4 regions of the Cupriavidus sp. PET2-C1 genome follow, and region 2 is predicted to be linked to each of the others. Evidence: predicted binding sites of a transcription regulator. Region 2 holds the regulator's gene; each other region holds the start of a gene.
The links. Region 2 encodes sigma-54, which starts transcription at its own class of promoters, with help from an activator protein. Its sites were predicted from a motif close to TGGCANGNAANCTGCTTT; they were not measured.

Region 1: ACX12D_RS25985 (GTP cyclohydrolase II) is a predicted target of sigma-54. The motif match lies at 1,272-1,289, and genes of this name have one in related genera.
Region 3: ACX12D_RS34250 (methanol/ethanol family PQQ-dependent dehydrogenase) is a predicted target of sigma-54. The motif match lies at 1,161-1,178, and genes of this name have one in related genera.
Region 4: ACX12D_RS31320 (collagen-like triple helix repeat-containing protein) is a predicted target of sigma-54. The motif match lies at 1,232-1,249, and genes of this name have one in related genera.

What each region holds. Positions count from the first base shown of each region.
Region 1 covers NZ_CM137260.1:1,336,024-1,338,224, forward strand. Annotated here, with positions in the region: gene ACX12D_RS25985 (GTP cyclohydrolase II) at 1-1,218, opposite strand, end outside; gene ACX12D_RS25990 (acyltransferase family protein) at 1,513-2,201, opposite strand, start outside.
Region 2 covers NZ_CM137259.1:493,164-495,364, reverse strand. Annotated here, with positions in the region: gene lptB (LPS export ABC transporter ATP-binding protein) at 1-280, shown strand, start outside; gene ACX12D_RS02275 (RNA polymerase factor sigma-54) at 416-1,891, shown strand; gene hpf (ribosome hibernation-promoting factor, HPF/YfiA family) at 1,941-2,201, shown strand, end outside.
Region 3 covers NZ_JBTNRJ010000003.1:123,325-125,525, forward strand. Annotated here, with positions in the region: gene ACX12D_RS34250 (methanol/ethanol family PQQ-dependent dehydrogenase) at 1-1,031, opposite strand, end outside; gene ACX12D_RS34255 (hypothetical protein) at 1,458-1,856, shown strand; gene ACX12D_RS34260 (sigma-54-dependent Fis family transcriptional regulator) at 2,084-2,201, shown strand, end outside.
Region 4 covers NZ_CM137260.1:2,532,544-2,534,744, reverse strand. Annotated here, with positions in the region: gene ACX12D_RS31320 (collagen-like triple helix repeat-containing protein) at 1-1,069, opposite strand, end outside; gene ACX12D_RS31315 (hypothetical protein) at 1,591-1,773, opposite strand; gene ACX12D_RS31310 (collagen-like triple helix repeat-containing protein) at 1,772-2,201, shown strand, end outside.

The DNA of each region.
Region 1 (2,201 bases), on a different replicon from region 2:
CTTGGCCAGCGCGAGTTCTTCCGCGTCGGGCGGGGTATAGCTCGTGAAGTAGCCAGCCGCCACCTTGGCGTCAATTTCCACGCGGGCATCGGCCGGGATCAGTGCATCGGGAATCGCAACCTGCTCAACCACCTCGATACCCTGAGCGGTAAGCGCCCCATGCTTCATATTGCTCATTGAAGCCCAGCGGTCGATACGCTTGATGCCGAGCCAATGGAACACATCGGGCATGAGCTCCTGGAAGCGCATGTCCTGCACGCCGGCGATACATTCCGTGCGTGCGAAATAAGTCTCGGCCCGGTCGCCGCCAACCTGGCGCTTGCGGGCGTTGTAGACCAGGAACTTGGTTACCTCGCCCAGTGCCCGGCCTTCCTTCCGGTTATAGACCACCAGCCCGACACCGCCCTGCTGCGCCATCTCGATGCACACCTCGATGCCGTGGGCCAGGTACGGCCGGCAGGTACATATGTCGGAGCCGAACACGTCCGAGCCGTTGCACTCGTCGTGCACGCGGCAGGCCACCTTGGTCTCGGGCTTGCCAAGCTGGCTGACATCGCCGAAGAAGTACAGGGTCATGCCGCCGATCGGCGGCAAGAACACTTTCAGGTCGGGGCGCGTGACCAGTTCCGGAAACATGCCGCTGGTCTGCTCGAACAGGCTGCGGCGCAGCATGCTTTCCTTGATCTCGAAGCGGCGCGCCAGTCCCGGCAGGTACCAGACCGGATCGATCGCGGCTTTGGTGACCCGCACGTCGCCATTGGCATGAAGGATCTGCCCGTCTGGCGTGAGCCGGCCCGCCGCGATGGCGCCCATCAGTTCCGGCATGTTGATGTGGGCGCGCGTAATGGCGATCGAGGGACGGATATCGATGCCCGCGGCGATCCGGTCGCCGAAGGCGCTGGAAACCAGGTGACCCCAGGGATCCATCGAGACGATCTTGTCCGGGTCGCCCCACTGCGGGTGGGGCCCGATGGCGTCAGCCGGCGAGGTATCGGTGAGATCGGCGCGGTGGTCTCGCTGCAGCTTGCCGGACGCGACTGCCAGCGCGCGGTAGACCGCGTAAGCGCCGGAATGGGTGCCGATCACATTGCGCTGAGCCGGATTGGTCAGGCTCGCGATCACGGGACCGCGCTCCGCTGCCGTGGCGGCCCCCCAGTGGATTGGCTCGGCCGGCTTGTCGCGGCGCGCGTGCGAGGTCAGGACAATATGATCGGACATGGCAGCCTCGGAACGTGAATCCTGACCAAACGGTCAGGTTTACGATTCCATAGTAGGCAACCTTCGTGCCATATCCCAATGCTCGTTTTTACCCTGTGTTGCACACCGCACGATACCGCTGGCGCACCGTGCCTGTGCGCCAGCGCCGCGGCCAGCGCTAGTCCTGGTGCATAGGCACCATGTAAAAGCGGCACCGGGCCGCTGGGGCCGGGTGCCGCTGGATGTGCCTTCGGATAAACCGGAAGCGCTATCGGGACTATCGGGACTATCGGGACGATCGGGGCTATCGGTCGGTCAGGATGACCGTGACTGCCCCGCCGGCTGCCGCTGGACCGGCTCAGGGGCAGCCGGCCATAGCGCCAGGCGCAATGCACGCAACGGTGCACCGCTCTCCACGTAGCGATGGAACAAGGCGCCAGCGGCGTTGCTAAGCAGCCAGGCCAGCACCATGCCGAGCGCATTGAGCACGGGCTGGTGCGGCGCCAGATGGAAGAGCAGGGCATTGACCACCAGGCAAATCGGGAAATGCACCAGGAACACCGAGTAGGAAATACGCCCGAAAAACGCCAGGAACCGGGCCTGCGGCCAGTGCTCAAGCCAACCGCCACGGCGCGCCGTGGCGAGCACGAGCGCGATCACCAGCGCCACCGCGATGCGCAGCCGGAAATCCACGGCCAACGCTGCCAGCACCACGGTGCACAACACCAGCAATGCCACCGGCGAACGCTCAGGCTCGGATGCCCAGAAGGCCAGCGTGCCCAAGCCGTAGGCGCCAAAGAAATAAATCGCCCAGATATCCCACGTGGCATCACGGTTGAACCAGAACAGCGAAGCCAGCACCAGCCCGGCCACCACCAGCGGGCCCATCGGGCTGCCGCCCACGTCGAACCATTGCTCGCAGCGGCGGGCTGCCCACAATGCCACCATCAGCAACGCGAACAATTGCAGGTCGATGGCCACATACCAGACGCCGGCGGACAAGG
Region 2 (2,201 bases):
CCGCGCGCTGGCCTCCGCGCCGCGCTTCATCCTGCTCGACGAGCCCTTCGCCGGTGTCGACCCGATCGCGGTGGGCGAAATCCAGCGCATCGTCAGCTTCCTCAAGGCACGCAATATCGGCGTGCTGATCACCGACCACAACGTGCGCGAGACGCTGGGCATCTGCGACCACGCCTACATCATCAGCGAAGGCGCGGTGCTGGCGTCCGGGCAGCCTGAGGACATCATCGCCAACGAGTCGGTGCGCAAGGTCTACCTGGGCGAGAACTTCCGCATGTAAGGGCGCGCGGCGCCTGCCGCGCATCGGCCCCCGGGCGGCTTCGGTGTCGCCTTTTATCCTTCAAACGATCATAGCGACATCAGCGATAGCAATTTCCGTTCCATCAGTACGGAAGTTGAGCATAAAATAGGTCGCATGAAACCGTCGCTACAGCTCCGCCTCTCGCAGCATCTCGCGCTTACGCCGCAACTCCAGCAGTCGATCCGGCTGCTGCAACTGTCCACGCTTGAACTGCAGCAGGAAGTGGAACAGGCGCTGACCGAGAACCCCTTGCTCGAGCGTGAGAACGACTGGCTGGACAGCCCGTTGCGCGTGTCTTCGGACGGCTCGGTGAACCTGCAGAGCGCGCCCGCGCCGGCGCCCGCCGATGGCCAGGGCACCAGCGAGAACCGCCCGGATGGCGCCCCCGAAGCCGACGACAGCTACTCCGACAGCAACGAGGACTACGGCAGCGATTGGAGCCTGGACGACTTCGCCCGCCGCCCGCAAGGCGAAGACGACGAAAAGACCCCGATGCAGCTGCGCGACGCCGAGCCCACGCTGCGTGAACACCTCATGGAACAGCTGGCGCCGCTCAAGATTTCCCTGCGCGACAAGGGGCTGGCTATCTTCCTGGTCGAATCCCTGGACGATGACGGCTACCTGAGCACCACGCTCGAGGAAATCTGCAGCGAGCTGCCGGAGGAGCTCGAGTTCGAGGTCGACGAGATCCAGGCTGTGCTCACGCTGCTGCAGAGCTTCGATCCGCCGGGCGTCGGGGCACGCAACGCCGCCGAGTGCCTGGCGCTGCAATTGCGCAGGCTCAAGCATCCGCAGCGCGAACTGGCGCTGAGCATCGTCACCAACCACCTCGAGCTGCTGGCGGTGCGCGATTACACGCGCCTTAAAAAGGCGCTGCAAGTGGACGAACCGGAACTCAAGGCCGCCCATGAACTGATCCGCTCGCTCGCGCCCTATCCCGGCCATGCCTACAGCCGGCCGGAAGCGGATTTCGTGGTGCCCGATGTTTTTGTTCGAAAGTTGAGCGGCGGATGGATCGCCCATCTCAACCCGGATGTGATGCCGCGGCTACGCATCAACGACATGTACGCGCAGATTTTGCGCGGTGCAAAAGGCGACGCGGGCGCGGCCGGATTGCAGCAAAAGCTGCAGGAAGCACGCTGGTTGATCAAGAATATCCAGCAAAGGTTCGACACGATATTGCGCGTCGCACAAGCCATTGTCGAACGTCAAAAGAACTTCTTCACCCACGGTGAAATTGCGATGCGCCCCTTGGTTTTGCGGGAGATTGCCGATACACTGGGTTTACACGAGTCCACCATCTCTCGGGTGACTACCAATAAATACATGGCAACGCCGATGGGGACTTTCGAGCTGAAGTATTTTTTCGGCTCTCACGTATCCACAGAAACCGGCGGCGCGGCCTCATCAACGGCAATCCGTGCGTTGATCAAGCAATTGATAGGAGCCGAAGACGCTAGGAACCCCTTGTCCGACAGCCGGATTGCCGAATTGCTCGGCGAGCAAGGCTTTGTGGTGGCACGGCGTACCGTTGCCAAATACCGCGAAGCGCTCAAGATTCCCGCGGTCAATCTCCGTAAGACTTTGTAGCCGAGCTGCATCGCCTGCCTGATGCAGCTCTTTCAGAAGGAGAAACGCTATGAACTTCAAGATCAGTGGACACCACTTGGACATCACGCCCCCTCTGCGTGAGTACGTGGAAACGAAACTGGAGCGTATCGTCAGGCATTTCGATCAAGTCATTGGCGTAAGTGTGCTGCTCTCTGTCGACAATACAAAAGAAAAGGACCGGCGGCAGTACGCGGAAATCAATCTACATCTCAAGGGCAAGGACATCTTTGTCGAAGCGCATCATGAAGACCTGTATGCCGCTATCGACGCACTGGTCGACAAGCTCGAC
Region 3 (2,201 bases), on a different replicon from region 2:
GGTACCTTCTTGCCCTTGATGTCCAGGTCGGCCAGCACGTTCTCGTTGACGCCGTCGTAGTCCCACTCGTCGTGCGGCGTCATCTGGTAGACCCACTTGGCCTTGCCGGTATCCAGGTCCCGCGCGAACAGCGTCATCGACCACTTGTTGTCGCCCGGACGCTGCGCCGGATTCCACGTGCCCGGGTTGCCGCTGCCGTAGTAGACCAGGTTCAGCTTGGGATCGTAGGCATACCAGCCCCAGGTGGTGCCGCCGCCCAGCTTCCACTGGTCGCCCTTCCAGGTCTTGACCGAGGAGTCCTTGCCGACCGGCGCCATCTTGCCGTCGGTCCAGGTCATGGTGGTTGCCGGATCGAACAGCAGCTCGTTGTCGGGGCCTGTGCTAAAAGCGGTCCAGATCTTCTTGCCCGTCTTCAGGTCATAGGCGAGCAGGCGGCCGCGCACGCCGAATTCGCCGCCGGAGATGCCGGTGATGACTTTGTCCTTGAAGACGTGCGGGGCGTTGGTATTGGTCTCACCGACCTTGGGATCGCCGTTCTTGACGGTCCACATGACCTTGCCGGTCTTCGCATCGAGCGCCACCAGGGTGGTGTCGGCCTGCTGCAGCAGGATCTTGCCATCGCCGTAGGCCAGGCCGCGGTTGACGGTGTCGCAGCACATCACCGGCACCACGTTGTTTTCCTGCTTGGGCTCGTACTTCCACTTGAAGGACTGGTCCTTCAGGTTGATCGCGATCACCTTGTTCGGAAACGGCGAGTGGATGAACATCGTATCGCCGATCACCAGCGGCGAGCCTTCGTGGCCTCGCAGCACGCCGGTGGACACCGTCCACGCAACCTGCAGGTTTTTCACGTTGCCGGCGTTGACCTGCTTGAGCTCGCTGTAGCGATGGTTGGCATAGTCGCCAGCCTGTGCTGCCCAATTGGCCGGATTGGCCACCAGCTTGTCCAGCTCGGCATCCGCGCGTGCGGTAAATGACGCGGTGGCTGTGGCAAGCATCGCCATCCCCACCATCATGGTCCGGAATTTCATGTCTCCTCCGTCTTTCTTTACGTGACAAAGTCTGGATCCCGCTTCCTGCGCGCCGCCTCCGGCTCCTCAACTAAAACTGATTGCGCGGGTTGCGAACCTGGCAGCCGTCGGAAAGGTGCCGCGCAGGCTTCTGCACGATCCATGCCCGAGCCGCGCAGTCGCCGCTTGCAAGGCGAGTGTGCGGTTGGTCTTGAGCGCTTCGTGCCCGGCGGGCATTCACGCTGCGTCGCCCGGCCGGCACGAAGCGCTCCCATTCGTTCCAGGCAGGGGCGCGAGGCCGGGACAATATGTGTCAGAACTGGACCAGAAAGACGGCGTAGCGGGTTCGCGCGGCACCGTGGCGGGATGGCGCGCGACTTGCATCGTTATTGGGACAAGATTGCACAAGACGTTCCAAAGAAAGCGCACACTACGAGGAGACCCCGCATGCAGCCCTCCATCTTCGGCCTCCGGCAGCTTGCCTGCGTGCTGGCGGCATTGTCCATGGTTCCCGCCGGCGCGCAAACCGCTCAAGACCTGCCTGCCAACAACTACCCCACTACCGCCCGCGTCGAATATGTGGGCGAGTGCATGGCAAGGAACGGCGGTGCCTACGTGTACCTGCACAAGTGTTCGTGCGCGATCGACCGGATCGCGGCGCAACTGCCATATGACGAGTATGTCGAATCGTCTACCTTCGCCAGGTACGCCACGCTCGGCGGCGAAGGCGGCGCGATATTCCGCGATCCGGAATACGGCAAGCACGCCGCCAAGCGCTATCGCGGCATCCAGGACGATGCGCTGCGCGCCTGCGGTGTTTCGCTGGCGACGCGGGCCGCGCGCTGAATTCGGCGCCGCCGGGAAACCTGAGGGTTTCCGCCCCGTTGATGCGATCGGAAGTCCGGCCTATAGTGTCACCTCTTCACACAAGATCGGCTTCCATCCGCATAACCACAGGCGCCGGTTTCTTTATTGCATCGCAGCGATTGCACTGCGGCGATTGCATAGCAACAGTTCGCGCCACGCCAGATTGCACCGCACAAAAGAGCCCGCAGGCTAAAAGGAGAAGCTCGGTGACAACACTTCAGTCCGCCAGTCACCACGTCGCGCAGATTCTCAATGTCGTCAACGGACAGTTATGCGGCACGCAGAACAGCTCGGTGGTGACACGCTCCTGGGCGCGCTGCCTGC
Region 4 (2,201 bases), on a different replicon from region 2:
CCGTCACAGGTGCCAGCAAGCCGGCCAGAGGCCCCAGCGCGCCGGCAGTGCCAGTGCCTGCGGAAGCGCCACCCGTCACGCCGCCAAGCAAGCCGGTCACGGGTGCCAGCGCGCCTGCTGCGCCTGCGCCCGTGCCCGAGCCGGAACCGCCCGCGATGCCACCCAGGGGCAGGTTGCCGAGCAACCCGCCGAGCGGATTGCCGCCGGTGCCGTTGCCGTGCACCAGCACACCGGCCCCGGCGACGGTCTTGCCGGCTTCGGTCACGACACCGCCGAGGCTGGAGACCAACGGGGCCTGGGCGTTGGTCAGCAGGCTGCCGCCGCTGGCCACGGAGTTGCCAAGGGTGGCCAGCAATTTGTCCAGCGGCGCGCCAAGGCCAGTGGCTCCGCCAACCGTTTGTGTAACGGTGGTGAGCTGCGTGGTCAGCGGCACGATCACCTTGCTCACGCTGCCGGTGACTTGCGCCACGGGGCCGGTCGAGAGCGCCTCGCCGAGCTTGCCGCCGGCCATCGTCACCGCGCCGCCAACCTGATTGACCAGGCCGCCCACGGGTGTCGTCACCGCACCTAGCGGCGCCAGTTGCCCGGTACCGAGGCTGCTCACGAGATCACCCGCGCTCGATACCGTGACGCCGGCTTTCTGCACCACGTTGCCCGTGCTGGACACGGTGATGCCAAGCGGATCGGTGACTGCACCCATATTGCCAAGGCCGTCGCGCACACCCACGCCTAGCGTGCCGACCGTGTTACCCGCGTTTACCACTACGCCGCCGAGCGCGTTGCGCGTGGCGTCAGGAAGCAGCGGCACTTGCGCAGCCTGGATCTGCTTGCCGATATCGCTCACCGCATTGCCCGTTGCCACCACCGTATTGCCCGCGCCTTCAGTGACCTTGGCGGTGGGCGTGATGTCGGGCGTCGCAGCCGGTTTGTTCGGAGGAGGCGTGGTTGGCGTGACGGCGCTGGGGCTCACGCCGCTGCCGGATCCGCCGGAGGAGCAACCTGCCAGCAGCAACAGTGCGGCGGCACAGGCGAGGGTCATGGATGACATCGGGGCGAAATGCGCTTTCATGGGATCTCCTGGTCTTCCTCGCGGAAGGTTCTCCTTTGGAACTGCAATCGAATTGGCTCTTGGACGATGCATGCGAAGCCTTGAGCGCGGAACGCAATACCGCAATACGACTGGGGCGTTTGCTCCGCGCCGCGCTGTGCGCCGCGCTTGTCGGGAGCCAATACCGCAAGCTGCGTGCCACCCACGTGGCACGCAGCCCGCAATGCAGTCCATCAACCCTGGCGCCGCCGCGCAAACCGTTGTTTGACGCGGGATGGCGAGCATGGGCCAGTCACTCGTCGCGTGGCACTACAAGGCGGCCCCATGCCGCGCGGCGTGTTACGTGCTACGTAACGTGTTCCCCCCTCGATGTTCCCGATGTGCAACTGCGCACCCACCGTCTGCCCACGCGCTGCCGACACGGTGGCATGCGGCCGCGGCGCAGGGAACAAGTCCGCGTTGTTCCCTATTGGCGCCACCGCGTTACGTAACGCGTAACACCGAAACACCGCGCAGCGCGCTCATGTCTGGTCCTTTCCCGGCTATGTCTCATCCTCTTCAAACCCAGGCGTGGCAAGGCCTGGCACGTTTTTATCGGGTGTCCGCGCGCGGTCCGGCGGCATGCGGGCACGCACTGGCACACCCTTTGCGCTATGCAGTGACACCACGGCAGGCGCCACGCGCACCGTGATTTCACGACGAGAAGAAAAAAGGGAAAAGGTCATGCGTACTCAACAGATCCTCATCACGGCACTGCTCGGCTCGCTGTTGGCACTTGGCGGTTGCGCAAGCGGTGGCGGCACGACGTCCATGGATACCGGCAGCAGTGCGGGCAGCAGCAATGGCGGCGGTACCAGCGCAGGCACCACCGGCACCACCGGCACCACCGGCAGCGGCGGCGGCACCAACGCCGGCACGGGCGGTGGCAGCAACGGTGGCAATTCCGGCGGAAACAATGGCGGCAACAACGGTGGCAATAACGGCGGCAACAATGGCGGTAATAACGGTGGCAACACGGCCGCGCTGACGCCGACCAGCAAGATCGTCGATCAGGCGGGTGGCGTCGTAACCTCGGCCGGCAACGCTGTGAGCGACCTCGGCACGCAGATCAAGAACACCAACCTGCCGATTCTCTCGACCCAATCCAAGGATG